DNA from 2 places in the Enterobacter sp. CP102 genome. Region 1 is predicted to be linked to the other one. Evidence: predicted binding sites of a transcription regulator. Region 1 holds the regulator's gene; the other holds the start of a gene.
What was found. Region 1 encodes Fur, which represses iron uptake genes when iron is present. Its sites were predicted from a motif close to ATAATAATGAGAACNACTATCAA; they were not measured.

Region 1 (4,903 bases):
CAGAGACCCTGAGCAAAGATCCGGCTGATGGCCGTAAAGTGAAAGGCGTTATCCACTGGGTGAGCGCAGCACACGCGCTGCCGGTTGAAATCCGCCTTTACGACCGTCTGTTCAGCGTACCTAACCCAGGTGCGGCGGATGACTTCCTGGCAACCATCAACCAGGAATCTCTGGTGATCAAGCAGGGCTTTGCGGAACCTTCACTGAAAGACGCTGAAATCAGTAAAGCGTACCAGTTTGAGCGTGAAGGTTACTTCTGCCTGGACAGCCGTTACAGCACCGCAGAAAAACCAGTATTTAACCGTACTGTGGGTCTGCGTGATACTTGGGCGAAAGTCGGCGAATAATAACGCTTGCCTGGTCAATGAGAAACAAACGCCGCTTATTGCGGCGTTTTTTTTATTTAATGATCATGCCATTAACGGCATGGCGAAAGTGATATAGAGAAATAGACAGGTCAATGAGCAGCTACTTATTTTTCTCAAAAAAAGTTTGTTGAATTACGGAAAGGCAGAACCGGTGGAAATAAACGCAAACCACTCTTATTAGCCTCTGAATTTAATCGCTTTCCCCCGTGAAATCTCGCTTCGCGCGAAATGTTACAAATCACTACCAATTATGTGCACTTCGTCATAATCCTGACTTTTGGCTGCTAAAAAGCATTGATAATTCGCGTCGCGAAAAATAACCTAAAGACGGTAGTTAATTCGAGGGTATTTCTAACTACCCCTGACCTTTTGGTCTTTTATATTTTCGCCGTTTTAGGCGTTTTAATTCGTCAAAGAGGAATAATCTATGCGTACGTTCAGTGGCAAACGTAGTGCGCTGGCGCTGGCTATTGCCGGTGTGACAGCAATGTCGGGCCTGGTTGTCGCGCCAGAAGCTAAAGCGGCAGGTTTCATCGATGATTCTACTCTCACGGGCGGTATCTATTACTGGCAGCGTGAACGTGACCGTAAAGACGTCACCGAAGACAAATACAAAACCAACCTTTCTCACTCCACCTGGAACGCCAACCTGGATTTCCAGTCTGGTTATGCCGCCGATATGTTCGGCCTGGATATTGCGGCATTCACCGCAATTGAAATGGCAGAAAATGGCGACAGCGGCCACCCGAACGAAATCGCATTCTCTTCCAGCAACAAAGCGTATAAAGAAGACTGGTCAGGGGATAAAAGCGGAGTCAGCCTGTATAAGGCCGCTGCGAAATTCAAATATGGCCCGGTATGGGCACGTGCAGGTTATATTCAGCCAACCGGACAAACGCTGTTAGCGCCGCACTGGAGCTTTATGCCTGGTACTTATCAGGGCGCAGAAGCCGGCGCGAATTTTGACTACGGCGATGCAGGTGCATTGAGCTTCTCGTATATGTGGACCAACGAGTACAAAGCGCCGTGGCATATCGAGATGGATAAGTTCTACCAGAACGATAAAAAAACCAAAGTTGATTATCTTCACTCGCTGGGCGCGAAGTACGATTTCAAAAACGACCTGGTTCTTGAAGCCGCATTTGGTCAGGCTGAAGGCTATATCGACCAGTATTTTGCCAAAGCAAGCTACAAGTTTGATATTGCTGGCAGCCCATTAAGCACCAGCTATCAGTTCTACGGTACGCGCGACAAAGCCAGCAGCGGTACGGTCAACGATATTTACGACGGCACGGCGTGGTTACAGGCGTTAACCTTCGGCTACAAAGTGGGCCAGGTCGATTTACGTCTTGAAGGGACATGGGTGAAGGCCGAAGGCCAGCAGGGCTACTTCCTTCAACGTATGACCCCAACCTACGCGTCCTCTAACGGTCGTCTGGATATCTGGTGGGATAACCGTTCAGACTTCAACGCCGATGGCGAAAAGGCTGTCTTCTTCGGCGCCATGTATGACCTGAAAAACTGGAATCTGCCAGGCTGGGCGGTGGGGGCTTCGTACGCTTATGCATGGGATGCAAAACCGGGCGATATGGCCACACCAGACGCGTACTACGATCCGAACTATCGTCTGAAAGAGTCCTCTTACAGCCTGGATGCGATTTACACCCTTCAGGATGGTCGCGCGAAAGGCACGATGTTCAAACTGCACTTCACTCAGTACGACAACCACTCCGATATCCCAAGTTACGCGGGCGGTTACGGCAACATCTTCCAGGATGAACGTGACGTGAAATTCATGGTGATTGCCCCGTTCACAATCTTCTGATGAACAGACCGGCGGGTTAAGTCCCGCCGGAATGGAGACTGAAAATGATGAAAAAAATCATAATCGTCGCGATGCTGGCATCGGGGCTGGTGGCTTGTGTGCAGACTCAGGCACCAAAAGAGGACTCACGTCTGAAAGAGGCTTACAGCGCCTGTATTAATACCGCTGAAGGCTCGCCAGAAAAAATCGAAGCCTGCCAGAGCGTGCTTAATGTGCTGAAGAAAGAGAAGGCGCATGAGCAGTTCGCCACTCAGGAAAACGTCCGCGTGATGGATTACCAGGCCTGTATCCAGGCGCGTAAAACCGGAAACGATCAGGAAGTGGCGAAGCGTTGCGATCAGATCTGGAAAGAGATCCGCAACAACAATAAATAAGAATTGCACTACGCCCGGTGGCGCTGCGCTTACCGGGCCTACAAAGGTGTCATAACCCGTAGGCCCGGTAAGTGCAGCGTCACCGGGCTTTTTGGCGCAAAAAAAAGCCAACCTTTCGGCTGGCTCAGAGTATGAAAAGAGTACTTACTTCGCGTCGTGCGCGTGATCATTTTCGCGGCAATCGCCTTCCGCACAGTGGCCGTACAGGTACAGGCTGTGGTTGGTCAGACGGATGCCATGACGGGCCGCGATTTCACGCTGGCGCGCTTCGATAGAGTCGTCACTAAATTCAATGACCTTGCCACAGTCGAGGCAGATCAGGTGATCGTGATGGTGCTGCTGGGTCAGTTCGAAAACAGATTTACCGCCTTCGAAGTTATGACGGGTAACAATGCCCGCGTCATCAAACTGGTTCAGCACGCGATAAACGGTCGCCAGCCCAATTTCTTCACCCATGTCGATAAGACGCTTGTAAAGGTCTTCCGCACTGACATGGTGATTGTCTGGTCCCTGAAGCACTTCAAGGATTTTTAACCGAGGAAGCGTAACTTTCAGGCCAGCCTTCTTTAATGCGGTATTGTTGTCAGTCATGCGGAATCTGTCCTGTTGCTAAACGATTCACTTCTAAGGAAGAAGTGACAGAGAATGCACTTGGGATAATGCGTATCATTATAGAACTGCCATGTCTAAATGAAAACTGCAAGTCTCAAGCAAAGTATGCTTATAAAAACGTGGTATCACCAACAAACTTGTTCGATAGCACCCACGTATTGCCAGGGGGATATTGTACAGGTCTGAGCGAAAAAGTTAAAAGTTTGTAGCAATTAATTTAATCGGTTTGACCCGGTCAAGCGGGCGCAACCGAAGCTGCGCCGCTCATTATCAGGCGTTAAGGATGTCGTCCAGGTTCAGTTCTTCGCGGACCTGCTTAACCCATTTTTCAACGCGTTCTGCGGTCAGTTCAGGCTGACGGTCTTCATCAATAGCCAGACCCACAAAGTGATCGTCGTCGGCCAGGCCTTTAGAGGCCTCGAAGTGGTAACCCGCCGTTGGCCAGTGACCCACGATAGCCGCGCCGCGTGGTTCAATGATGTCGCGGATGGTGCCCAGCGCGTCACAGAAGTATTCTGCGTAGTCTTCCTGATCGCCACAACCGAACAGTGCAACCAGCTTACCGTTGAAATCAACTTCTTCCAGCGTCGGGAAGAAATCGTCCCAGTCGCACTGTGCTTCACCGTAGTACCAGGTCGGAATACCCAGCAGCAGGATGTCATAGCCTTCGAGATCTTCTTTGCTGCTCTTGGCAATGTCATGCACATCGGCAACGTCTTTACCGAGCTGTTTTTGAATGTTTTTTGCGATATTTTCGGTATTGCCGGTGTCACTGCCGAAGAAAATGCCGATGATTGCCATGAGTAAAATAACCTCTTGAAACTTAATGGTATGGTGGCGCAATTTGTCCACGGATAAGGGCAATAATAGCAGAACAGACAACCCTGCGGAAACAGCTATCACGCAGGACTGCACTCTGTGCTACATGAAAAAGGTGAGAAAGGGAGTTTTCTGACTTATGCCTTGCTGTGCAATTTTTCGAGTTGCGCGATCAACATCTCTTCAATCAGCTCGCTGCGGCTGATATCACGGGCGCTGGCAAGCTCGTTGAGTGCATCAACGGCATCGGCGTTGAGTTTCAGTTCGACACGCTTAAGCCCACGATTTTTATCGCGTTTAAGCTGGTTGCGTTTATTAATACGCAGCTGTTCATCGCGCGAAAGCGGATTTGTCTTGGGTCGTCCCGGGCGACGCTCATTCGCGAACAGATCTATTGTCGTGCGGTCCGTTTGTTCTTTGGCCATGATTTTGAGACTTCGGGGGAAAACAAGCCGCCCTGCTATTGCCCGGGCGATAAGCGCGCCATCATACATCACCCACATCGGCACGCCAACGACTGGAAGCCCGCAGGCTTCCGGTCGCTGACTTTTTAATCAATTTGCAGTATCAGAGAGATAGCGACGGATAGCGCGAAGCACGGCTTCCGGTTTTTCAGCGTGAACCCAGTGCCCGGCACCGGCGATCACATGAGCTCGTGCTTCGGGGAACTGCCTGAGCAATTCATCACGGCAGGCTTCGGTGACATAAGGTGAATTACCACCGCGCACAAAGAGGGTAGGGTGTTGCCAGGCCGGAACCGGCTGCCAGCCGACGATTTCTGAATATTGATCCCACAGCACCGGCACGTTGAAGCGCCACTGGCCGTCGACAAAGGATTTCAGCAGAAACTGCACCACGCCTTCTTCATTAAGATGTTCGCGCATGATGGCCGCGGCCTGCTGGCG
Region 2 (4,903 bases), 640 kb from region 1:
GGCGGATTGCAGCTTTGCGTTCCAGCCGATAGTCGATCCGTTTATGCAGCAGGTCGTTTCCTGGGAGGCGCTTATCCGCACACTTGACGGCGGCTCGCCGGAGGCCTATTTCGCCAACCTCCCGCGTGACGAAGTGTATACGTCCGATCTGCAAAGCAAGCAGGTGGCGCTTTCAATGGCCAGCGCGCTGGGATTACAGGATCAAACATTATCTCTTAACCTGCTGCCCATGACGCTGGTTAACATTCCCAACGCTGTGGATTTTCTGCTCGCGGCGATTGAAGCAAATGGGTTTGTGCCCGAGCAAATTGTGGTGGAGTTTACTGAAAGCGAAGCCATTTCCCGTTTTGATGAATTCTCGGATTCAGTCAGGCAGCTAAAAAGTGCTGGCATCAGTGTGACGATCGATCACTTTGGCGCAGGTTTTGCGGGGCTACAACTGCTGGCTCAGTTCCAGCCGGACAGAATTAAGATAAATCGCGATCTGGTCGCTAACGTGCACAAAAGCGGTCCCCGACAGGCCATCATTCAGGCGATTATCAAATGCTGTACCACACTTGAGATCCAGTTCTGCGCGGTGGGCGTGGAGAAGGCGGAAGAGTGGATGTGGCTGGAGTCTGCGGGAATTTCCCAGTTCCAGGGGCATCTCTTTGCCAGCCCCCGGCATGGCGGTATTCCGGCTATTGCGTGGCCGGAGAAAAAATTCGAATTCTGATAAAGCTGTACATAAAGCGGCGGACCTAACTGTACGAATGGTAAATTTTATACAACAATATATTCACAGGTGCAGGCAAGAGTAGCCCATTCACCTGAGTAAAATGTGGTCTTAGTTATACAAATGGTTTGTACAATCTGATAAGGTTGGTGTAGTTAGGTATGGAAGTTCTGAGCGTGAGGGAGTTAATGGCCTATTACAGTATCGGCGAAGTGGCCGAACGATGCGGTATCAACCCCGTTACGCTGCGTGCCTGGCAGCGTCGTTATGGATTGTTGAAGCCGCAGCGCAGCGAAGGAGGGCATCGTCAGTTTGACGATGAAGACATCCTGCGTATTGAAGAGATCAAACGCCTGATGAAAAGCGGCGTTTCGGTCGGAAAAGTTAAAGTCTTGCTGGAAAACAAGGAAGTGCTGACCCAGGGCAATTGGGTTTCGTTCCAGGAAGAGATGATGACCGTTCTGCGTTACGCCAGCCCGGCAAAGCTGCGCGCCAAAATTGGTGAATTCCGCCGCGATCACGCGATGGATGCACTGATTGACAATATTATCTCCCCCGTCCGCCAGCGAATGAACCAGGATCAAAATACAGTGCGCCACATGGCGAGCCTGCTGGATGGCGTGTTGATCGAATTCGCGATTGCGAGTCTGGCGGAGTCCCGCAAGAAAGCCGGTAAAGACGCTCTCCTGATTGGCTGGGAATGCGATGACCGAACCCATCTGTGGCTTGAAGCCGCGCGTTTGGCACAGAAGGGCTGGCATATCGACGTGCTGGCTGAACCCATCGATTCACCGCGTCCTGAGCTTTTCCCGGGGCAAAAAATCTTCGTCTGGACGGGGAAATCACCCACGTCTCGCCAGCAGGAACAACTGGATCACTGGCGTGAACAGGGGTTTGCTGTCTCATTTCATCACTGATCGTAAGAGGCCTTAAGGGCCTTTTTTGTTTTTGCCCCTTTCCTCAAAAGCTATCTTAAAAATAGGCATTTCCGATGCATATTTTACTTTTCTTCTCTGCGTCATAGATGACGTGACGAAATGCATTATTTATCAATGTATTGAACAATTAAATCCATCCTGCCTGCATCCTTCCACAGGGTCTATGCTTAATAAAAGTAGCCAAAAAGGGCGATTTAGCCGAAAGCCCCTGCTGTCAGGGGGTTGAAGTGATAATCGTTATCACTAACATGGTGTTATGCCCTGGTGGCTCAATACATGAGGTGGACCTATGGAATTGCATTCAGAAACCTTCAATCCTGCCGACTTTGCCTGGCGCGGTTTAACGCTCACGCCAGCGGCTGCGGCACATATTCACGAGCTGGTGGCGAAAAAACCAGAGCTCCTGGGCGTGCGCTTAGGAGTCAAGCAGACCGGTTGTGCGGGGTTCGGCTATGTGCTGGATACCGTCACGGAACCCGCAAAAGACGACCTGGTCTTTGAAACCGATGGCGCGAAACTGTACGTCGCGCTACAGGCCATGCCTTTTATCGACGGAACCGAAGTCGACTACGTTCGCGAAGGTTTAAACCAGCTCTTTAAATTTCATAACCCGAAAGCCCAGAACGAATGCGGCTGCGGCGAAAGCTTTGGGGTATAGGCGGTACTATGTCTCGTAATACTGAAGCAACTGATGATGTCAACACCTGGAGCGGCGGGCACCTCAACTATAAAGAGGGGTTCTTCACGCACCTGCAGACAGATGAACTGGCAAAGGGCATCAATGAAGATGTCATCCGCGCGATTTCAGCCAAACGTAATGAGCCGGAGTGGATGCTTGAGTTCCGTCTGAATGCTTTCCGTGCCTGGCTTGAAATGGAAGAGCCTCACTGGCTGAAAGCGCACTACGACAAGCTGAACTATCAGGATTACAGCTACTACTCCGCGCCATCCTGCGGCAGCTGTGATGATACCTGTGCTTCGCAGCCGGGGGCTGTACAGCAGACCGGGGCCGACAACAGCTTCCTGAGCAAAGAAGTCGAAGAGGCGTTTAATCAGCTGGGCGTGCCGGTGCGGGAAGGTAAAGAGGTGGCGGTTGACGCCATTTTTGACTCCGTTTCCGTTGCCACCACCTACCGTGAAAAACTCGCCGGGCAGGGCATTATCTTCTGCTCGTTTGGCGAAGCCATTCACGAACACCCGGAGCTGGTGAAGAAGTACCTGGGGACCGTTGTGCCGGGTAACGATAACTTCTTTGCCGCGCTGAACGCTGCGGTGGCGTCCGATGGCACTTTTATCTACGTGCCGAAAGGCGTGCGCTGCCCGATGGAGCTGTCAACGTATTTCCGCATCAACGCAGAAAAAACCGGCCAGTTCGAACGCACGATCCTGATTGCCGATGAGGGAAGTTACGTCAGCTACATTGAAGGCTGCTCTGCCCCGGTTCGTGACAGCTATCAGCTGCACGCGGCGGTGGTGGAGGTCATCATCCACAAAGATGCTGAAGTGAAATACTCCACCGTGCAAAACTGGTTCCCGGGCGATGGCAACACCGGCGGCATCCTGAACTTCGTCACCAAGCGCGCGCTGTGTGAAGGCGAAAACAGCAAAATGTCCTGGACTCAGTCGGAAACCGGATCTGCGATCACCTGGAAGTACCCAAGCTGCATTCTGCGCGGGGATAACTCCATCGGTGAGTTTTATTCCGTGGCGCTTACCAGCGGACGCCAGCAGGCGGATACCGGCACCAAGATGATCCACATTGGTAAAAACACCAAATCGACCATCATCTCGAAAGGGATCTCCGCCGGGCACAGCCAGAACAGCTATCGCGGGCTGGTGAAAATCATGCCTACGGCCACCAACGCCCGTAACTTTACCCAGTGTGACTCAATGCTGATTGGCCCTGATAGCGGTGCGCATACCTTCCCGTACGTGGAATGCCGTAACAACAGCGCCCAACTGGAGCACGAAGCGACCACATCGCGTATTGGTGAAGATCAGCTCTTCTACTGCCTGCAACGCGGGATCAGCGAAGAAGATGCGATTTCAATGATTGTTAACGGCTTCTGTAAGGATGTGTTCTCTGAACTGCCGCTGGAATTTGCCGTTGAAGCCCAAAAACTCCTCGCCATTAGTCTTGAACACAGCGTCGGTTAAGGAAAGCACATGTTAAGCATTAAAGATTTACAGGTAAGCGTTGAAGACAAAGAGATCCTGCGTGGTCTCAATTTTGACGTCAAACCGGGAGAAGTTCACGCGATCATGGGGCCAAACGGCTCCGGGAAAAGTACGCTTTCAGCGACGCTGGCAGGACGCGAAGATTACGAAGTCACCAACGGAACAGTCGAGTTTAACGGCAAAGATTTGCTCGAGATGTCACCGGAAGACCGTGCAGGAGAGGGCATCTTTATGGCCTTCCAGTATCCGGTAGAAATCCCTGGCGTCAGCAACCAGTTCTTCCTGCAAACGGCGCTCAATGCGGTGCGTAAATACCGTGGGCTTGAGGCGCTCGACCGTTTTGACTTCCAGGATCTGATGGAAGAGAAAATCAAACTGCTGAAAATGCCGGAAGACCTGCTGACCCGCTCCGTGAACGTCGGCTTCTCCGGTGGTGAGAAAAAGCGTAACGATATTCTGCAAATGGCGGTACTGGAGCCGGAACTGTGCATTCTCGATGAAACCGACTCCGGTCTGGATATCGATGCCCTGAAGATTGTGGCAGACGGCGTAAACTCCCTGCGTGACGGCAACCGCTCGTTCATTATCGTTACGCACTACCAGCGAATTCTGGATTACATCAAACCGGATTACGTCCATGTGCTCTGGCAAGGGCGCATTGTGAAATCCGGCGACTTTACGCTGGTCAAACAACTGGAGGAGCAGGGCTATGGCTGGCTTACCGAACAGCAGTAACGCGCTCCAGCAGTGGCATCGCCTGTTTGAAGCGCAGGGCGACTCGCGCTCTGAACATGCCCAACAGCACCTGCAACAGATGCTGCGTCTGGGATTGCCGACGCGTAAGCATGAAAACTGGAAGTACACCCCGCTCGACGGATTGCTGAACGGCCAGTTTGTGACCCGTCTGGCGGATGTCAGCAAGGCCCAGTGCGATCTGCTGGCGTTGAGCGTCAAGGCGGTGCGTCTGGTATTTGTAGACGGGCGTTTCCACCCGGAACTGAGTGACGATACTCAGGACAGCGGCTTTGAGGTAACCGTGAATGATGATCGCCAGCCGCTAGTGGCACCGGTG

Region 2: sufA (Fe-S cluster assembly scaffold SufA) is a predicted target of Fur. The motif match lies at 1,881-1,903, and genes of this name have one in related genera.

Annotation. Positions count from the first base shown of each region.
Region 1 covers NZ_CP104014.1:1,322,589-1,327,491, forward strand. The annotation lists gene glnS (glutamine--tRNA ligase) at 1-347, shown strand, start outside; gene chiP (chitoporin ChiP) at 796-2,193, shown strand; gene chiQ (ChiQ/YbfN family lipoprotein) at 2,241-2,567, shown strand; gene fur (ferric iron uptake transcriptional regulator) at 2,712-3,158, opposite strand; gene N1249_RS06200 (ryhB-regulated fur leader peptide) at 3,151-3,237, opposite strand; gene fldA (flavodoxin FldA) at 3,450-3,980, opposite strand; gene ybfE (LexA regulated protein) at 4,136-4,423, opposite strand; gene ybfF (esterase) at 4,553-4,903, opposite strand, start outside.
Region 2 covers NZ_CP104014.1:1,966,672-1,971,574, forward strand. The annotation lists gene N1249_RS09225 (diguanylate phosphodiesterase) at 1-715, shown strand, start outside; gene N1249_RS09230 (MerR family transcriptional regulator) at 904-1,632, shown strand; gene sufA (Fe-S cluster assembly scaffold SufA) at 1,943-2,311, shown strand; gene sufB (Fe-S cluster assembly protein SufB) at 2,320-3,810, shown strand; gene sufC (Fe-S cluster assembly ATPase SufC) at 3,820-4,566, shown strand; gene sufD (Fe-S cluster assembly protein SufD) at 4,541-4,903, shown strand, end outside.